DNA from 2 places in the Synechococcus sp. H60.2 genome. Region 1 is predicted to be linked to the other one. Evidence: predicted binding sites of a transcription regulator. Region 1 holds the regulator's gene; the other holds the start of a gene.
The links. Region 1 encodes NtcA, which controls nitrogen genes in cyanobacteria. Its sites were predicted from a motif close to GTANCNNNNGNTAC; they were not measured.
Positions count from the first base shown of each region.

Region 2: the regulator NtcA is predicted to act here: its motif matches at 2,257-2,270, upstream of urtA (urea ABC transporter substrate-binding protein).

Region 1 is NZ_JANSIZ010000110.1:400-3,816, forward strand. Features, by position in the region: gene leuB (3-isopropylmalate dehydrogenase) at 1-910, shown strand, start outside; gene ntcA (global nitrogen regulator NtcA) at 1,036-1,710, opposite strand; gene NW845_RS12190 (M61 family metallopeptidase) at 1,950-3,417, shown strand, end outside.
Region 2 is NZ_JANSIZ010000088.1:614-4,030, forward strand. Features, by position in the region: gene urtB (urea ABC transporter permease subunit UrtB) at 1-621, opposite strand, end outside; gene urtA (urea ABC transporter substrate-binding protein) at 730-2,004, opposite strand; gene NW845_RS11435 (prolyl oligopeptidase family serine peptidase) at 2,363-3,417, shown strand, end outside.

The sequences.
Region 1 (3,417 bases):
GGCGGCGGTTGGCGACTTTAAGTACGACACCCTGCCGCGGGAGAAGCGTCCTGAGCGGGCTTTGTTGGGCTTGCGGGCTGGCTTGGGATTATTTGCCAACTTGCGCCCGGTGAAGATCTTTCCGCAACTGGTGGAGGCCTCTTCCCTCAAGGCAGAAGTGATCGCCGGGATCGACCTGGTGGTGGTGCGCGAGCTCACCGGAGGCATCTACTTCGGCCAACCCAAAGGGATCTTCACAGATGCCACGGGATCCCGGCGGGGTGTAAACACCATGGCCTACAGCGAGGCCGAGGTGGATCGCATTGCCCGCGTGGCCTTCGAACTGGCTCGCAAGCGACGGCGCAAGCTCTGCTCAGTGGATAAGGCCAATGTCCTGGAAGTGTCGCAACTGTGGCGGGAGCGGGTTACCGCCATTGCGGCTGAGTACCCCGACGTGGAGCTTTCCCACCTGTACGTCGATAACGCTGCCATGCAGTTGGTGCGCTGGCCGAAGCAGTTTGACGTCATTCTCACGGAGAACCTCTTCGGGGATATTCTTTCCGATGAGGCAGCGATGCTGACTGGATCCATCGGCATGTTGCCCTCTGCCTCTTTGGGATCCTCTGGCCCTGGGGTATACGAGCCAGTACACGGGTCAGCCCCCGATATTGCCGGACAAGACAAGGCCAACCCTCTTGCCCAGGTGCTCTCTGGGGCAATGCTGCTACGCTACTCTTTGGATCAGCCCCAAGCTGCCGACCGCATCGAGCAGGCTGTCGAGGCAGTTTTGGCCCAGGGCTACCGTACCGCCGACATCTACTCGGAGGGGATGACCCTCGTAGGCTGCCGCGAGATGGGAGAAAAGATCTTGGCTACTCTGGCCCAGCAGCAAGCCTCCCCCCAAGGATCGCCCTCAGCCGCCGGCGGTTGAGTGGGGGTTCCCTTGCTGGCGCGGCTACCCCTCTCCCAGAGGGAGGGATTGTCCCGACGAACGGTGGCACTGCTATTACTCTTTATTGGAAATTCTTGGAAACGTCCGCGGGCCAGCTTCTTCCCTTAGGCAAAGCGATGGCCAAGCTGCATCGGGTCGTGGACGGTGATCTTTTTCTTGTGGATGGAAATGTAGTTCTTCTTGCGCAGCTCCCCCAACAGACGCGTGATGGTGACACGGGTTGAGCCAATCGCTTCCGCAATGGCCTGGTGAGAGAGCTTGAGATCGATGGTGACTCCATTGGGGCCGGGCACCCCGAAGTCGCGGCAGAGGATCAGTAGAAAGCTGACCAGGCGGGATCCCATGTCGCGGTGAGCCAGTGTTTCAATCATCATCTCTGTCTGCAGGATGCGAGAAGCCAAGCTCTTGAGCAGCAGCATGGCCAGCTCAGCGTTCTCCCGCAGCGATTTTTCCACCTGTTCGATGGGCAGAGAGAGTAGCTCGACGCGGGTAAAGGCCACCGCGTGATAGAAGCGGTCGGAGCGCTGCCCCGTGATGAAGGAGAGCACCCCAAAAATGCTGTTTTCCCGCAGGAGAGCAACGGTAATTTCTTCCCCCATTTCGTAGACCCGCGAGAGCTTGACAGCTCCTTTCACCAAAAAGTAAACCCGCTCCGCCGGATCTCCAGGGAAGAAGATGGTCTTACCGCGTTCAAACGTTTCGATAACCGGAGGATGGTGAGGCCCTCCTAACTGTTTGAAGGCTGCAATCAGAGATTTTTCCGCGATGGCCACCACCATATTCGTCAACCTTTTAAAGCCAGTTTATACCTAAGATCAACCTATAAATCAGATCGGAGGATTTGGGGCGCACCGTATTCCCGTTGACTGGAAAATTACCCCAGGGGCAAGATTATCCTAAGCTAAAAGGTTCTGCCCGGATACCTTTGTAGCAGGAGCTACATTTTTAAAGTCTCGTCTCTTGTCCAGCAGCGAATCCAGGACCAGGGGCGGGGGCCGTAATCGATTGGAGGGGTTTTATGGGGATCCCGGAGGCGGCTGTGGCCACACCTTCTCAACCGAGCCGTCAGCACTTCACAGTACGGATGCCGGAGCCGGCCAATCATCTGCTGGAGGTGGAACTACAGATCCAAGAGGTGGATCCAGAAGCGCCTCTGCAACTGCGGCTGCCGGTGTGGACGCCGGGATCCTACCTGGTGCGGGAATATGCCCGCCATGTGCAAGAGTTTCAGGCGGCAACGGAGCAAGGGATCCCTTTGGCCTGGCGGAAGGTAGATAAGAACACTTGGGAGATCGAGCCGCCCCGCTGTTCGGCTGTGAAGGTTCGCTATCGGGTCTATGCCTATGAGCTGACGGTGCGCACCAACCATTTGGATCTCACCCACGCCTACTTCAACGGGGCGGCGCTCTTTTTCTATGTGCCCGGTCGCGAGCGGGAACCCTACACCTTGACGGTGATCCCTCCCAAGCCAGATTGGCGCATCGCCACCAGTTTGCGACCTTTGATTTCTTCTTCTGAGGATCCTGCTTCCGGCCAGTCTTTTGTGGCGGCAGACTACGACGAGCTGGTGGATAGTCCGGTGGAGGTGGGCCTGCACCAGTTGCGGTCGTTTGCAGTGGAAGGGATCCCGCATTACTTCGTGGTCTGGGGAGCAGGCACCCTGGATTTGGAGCAAGCGGTGGCCGATGCCGAGAAAATTGTCCGGGCCACTGCGGCGTTTTTTGGCGGGCTGCCCTACGACCGCTACTGGTTTATTGTGCATTTGTCGCCAGGGGGATTTGGCGGCCTAGAGCACAAGTACAGCACCACCCTTAATTATTCTGGGCTGGAGCTGCATCAGCCCCAGTCCTATCGCCGCTTTTTGGCTCTGCTGGCCCACGAGCTTTTCCATGCTTGGAACGTCAAGCGGCTGCGCCCTCTGGCTTTGGAGAAAATTAACTACAACCAAGAAAATTACGTGGACTGCCTCTGGTTTTGCGAGGGGGCGACCAGCTACTACGAAAACGTGATCTTGCTGCGGGCAGGGATCCTCAGCGCCAAAGATTTTTTGCAGATCCTGGCCGAGCAAATTGGCCGGCTGCAGCGCACTCCGGGTCGGGCCGTGCAATCGCTGCAGGAATCCAGTTTCGACGCTTGGATCAAACTCTACCGTCCCCACGAAAATAGCCTCAACAGCCAGGTTTCTTATTACCTCAAGGGCGCTTTGGTCTGCTGGCTGCTGGATCTGCACATTCGCCACCTTTCGGGGGGCCAGGAATCCCTGGACACGGCCATGCAGGATTTGTGGCAGCGCTTTGGCCGGTTTGAGAAAGGCTACACCCACCAAGACCTGCGGGAGGCCTTTGAGCGGGTAGCCGGCGCCAATCTTGGCCACTTTTTCGCTGCCTACGTGGAAGGTACAGAAGAGCTGGACTACAACGCTTACCTCCACCCTTTTGGCCTCACCCTCAAAGCCCACTTCAGCCGCCCCAACCCTTCCCCCTACC
Region 2 (3,417 bases), on a different contig from region 1:
GCCCACCGGGATCCCACCCCGCAGCCAGCGAGGAGCGGTCACGTCTCTATTTTGGGCCCCAAACCAGGGCTGGGTGACGGCCAGGGCATAGGTTTGGGCCAGAACCCGCCCGCCTACTGCCACAATGGCCGTAGAAAGCACCAACAACAACGTCAGCACCCAGCCTTTGAGTCGCGGCCAATCGGCCCGTTTTGCCAAGAGCCACCAGCCGCCAAAAAAGAGCACCGCAAAGGCCCCCAAGCGGAAAGCCAACACCCAATTGACGCTGCGCACGAACTGCTGCAGGATCAGGCTCACGCCCCAGGTGGCCAAAAGGGTTTCCAGCGGCCGCCCATACAAAAAGCGAATCACCCCCCGCTCCAGAGCCAGACCCGCCAGGGCCGTGACGACAAAAGCGGCAACCAAGGCTGGAAAGATATACAGATCCCGCCAGGGATCCCCCAATTGTCGGAAGGCATTTTGCATAACAAAGGTGGTGTAGGCCCCCAACATCATCAGCTCCCCATGGGCCATATTGATCACCCCCATGAGGCCGAAGACAATCGCCAGGCCCAGAGCGGCTATCAGCAAAACGGTGCCAATACTGATGCCGTTAAACAAGCTATCCAAAAGCAAGGTCATCGGCAGGGGATCCTCCTTCTTTACCAGTTGACTGGGGACGCGCTTCCAACTCCAGGACGGGATCCCCAACTCACCCGCAAGGGATCCCGCACCCAGCGCTCAACAGGGCTAGCTGACTTTGAAGCGACCGCCTTTGGCCGGATCCGACCAGTCGCAGGCAAAGCCCTTGGTTTCCGCCACAAACTGGTTCCAGGGCTGTGGCTCCACAGCGTCTGTAGAAAAGATGACATCAAACAGCCCATCAGAGCGCACCTGGCCGATCCGCACGTACTTGGTCAGGTGGTGGTTGGTGTTCATCGTCACCAGACCCTCTGGGGCATCAAAGGTTTGGCCGTAGGCTGCTTGGCGCACCGCGTCGATCTCCACGGTTCCCGCTTTTTCCACCGCCTGCTTCCAGATGTAAACCATGATATAGGCCGCTTCCATCGGGTCGTTGGTGACGCGGTTTTGGCCGTATTCTGCCTTGAAGGCTTCCACAAACTTCTTGTTGGCAGGCGTATCCACCGTCATGAAGTAGTTCCAGGCAGCGTAGTGGCCTTCTAGGAACTCGGAGCCAATCGCCTGCACCTCTTCTTCGGCAATGCTGACGGACATAGAGGGATAGCGATCCGGCTCCAGACCGGCTGCTTTCAGTTGCTTAAAGAAGGCCACATTGCTGTCGCCATTCAGGCTGTTGTAGATCACGCCGCCGTTGGGAAGAGCGGCACGGATTTTGCTGATAATGGGAGTCACTTCGGTGTTGCCCAGAGGCAGGTAATCTTCTCCCACAACCTTGCCGCCCAGGGCCTCTAACTGGGCCTTGATGATGGTGTTGGCCGTGCGGGGGAAGACATAGTCGGATCCCACCAGGAAAAACTCTTTGCCCTTGTTCTTGAGCAGCCATTCCACAGAAGGCTCGATCTGCTGGTTGGGGGCAGCGCCGGTGTAGAAGATGTTTTTGGAGCACTCTTGTCCTTCGTACTGTACGGGATACCAGAGCAGGTGTTGCTTGGATTCAAATACCGGCAAAACTGCCTTGCGGCTGGCCGAGGTCCAACAGCCGAATACCGTTGCCACCTTGTCCACATCGATCAATTTGGTGGCTTTCTCGGCAAAGGTTGGCCAATCGGAGGCGCCATCCTCGATGATGGGCTCGATCTGCTTGCCCAAAACCCCACCGGCGGCATTGATCTCTTTAATGGCTAGCTTTTCCGCATCCACCACACTGGTTTCCGAAATGGCCATCGTGCCGCTGAGGGAGTGCAAAATGCCAACGCGAATAGTCTCTCCCTGAGCATAGGCAGGCACAGACCGCTTCACCCAGATCTGCGGCCCTAAGGCAGCGCCGGCTCCGGCCAGCGCGCCCATTTTCAGCACTTGACGACGATTAAAAGATTGAGCCATCGGTAAACTCCGAAACGAGGTGAGTGCAAAGGATGTAGCGAAGTGTGGTTACAGCAGCCTGGCTAACGGGGGGAAGCACTCAGCTCATCACCTTGCCCATGGATCAGCTTGCCCAACTGCGCTCGGCTGAGGTTTTCACTAATGCCTTCCCAACATCAACAGGGGGAAAAGCCAGTTCTGCAGTCGAGAGAGCGTCGTGCGCCCCTGTTGCCTCGACGTGTTTTATCAAACCCATTCAGCCAGGAAGAAATTGTGTTGTGAGATACTTTTTTCCAGAATCTGAGCCTGTTCTCCCCAAGCTCCCAGGATCCCTTGCTCTCGGCATAATGGAGATTTCGAGGTTGAAAATTGATGGCTTATGGTGCAACAGGCTGGCTATGGATCTTGGCGATCCCCAATTACCGCTGACCTGGTGGTGGCCGGATCCCTACGCCTAGGGCAACCGGCTTGGGACAAGGGGGATCTCTACTGGACGGAGGGCCGCCCGCAGGAGAAGGGGCGAAATGTACTGATGCGGCGAGCTGCCGACGGGACGGTGCAGGAACTGACGCCAGCACCCTTCAACGTGCGCACGCGGGTGCATGAGTACGGCGGCGGCGCCTACTGGGTCTCCGAGGGGGTGGTGTATTTCTGCAACTTTGCCGATCAACGGCTGTACTGCCTGCTGCCGGAGTTGGCTCCCCAGCCCCTCACCGAGCCCGGCCCCTACCGCTATGCCGACGGGGTGGTGGACAGGAGGCGCCGGCGCATCCTCTGCGTGCGCGAGGATCACAGCCGCCAGGGAGAGCCGGAAAATACCCTGGTTGCCATCGATCTAGAAAGCGGATCCCAGCAGGTTTTGGCCAGGGGCCACGATTTCTACGCCAGCCCGCAACTGAGCCCAGACGGTCAGATCCTGGTGTGGCTGGCCTGGGATCACCCCCAGATGCCTTGGGACGGCACGGAGCTGTGGCGGGCGGAAGTGGCTCCTGACGGCAGCTTGGGAGAACCCCAGAAACTCGTTGGTGGCCCGGCTGAGTCCATTTTCCAGCCCCAGTGGTCGCCGCAGGGGGAGCTTTACTTTGTTTCCGACCGCAGCGGCTGGTGGAACCTCTACCGCTGGGATCCCCAGGGCCCCATTTCCCTCTGTCCTATGGAAGCAGAGTTTGGCGAGCCCCAGTGGGTGTTTGGCCTGAGCACCTACGGCTTCTGTGGGGATGGGCAAATCCTGGCCATCTATCGACAAGAGGGGCTCTGCCACCTGGCGCTTTTGGATCCGCGTTCAGGACAGAGGCAGGAGCTCCCCATACCCTACACCGAGCTCCACAACCTCCAAGTTAGCGGCGAAAAAGCTGCCTTCCTGGCCGGATCCCCCAGCGAAGCCATGGCCTTGGTCGGTCTGGACTTACCTTCTGGCCAAGGGGAGGTGGTGGC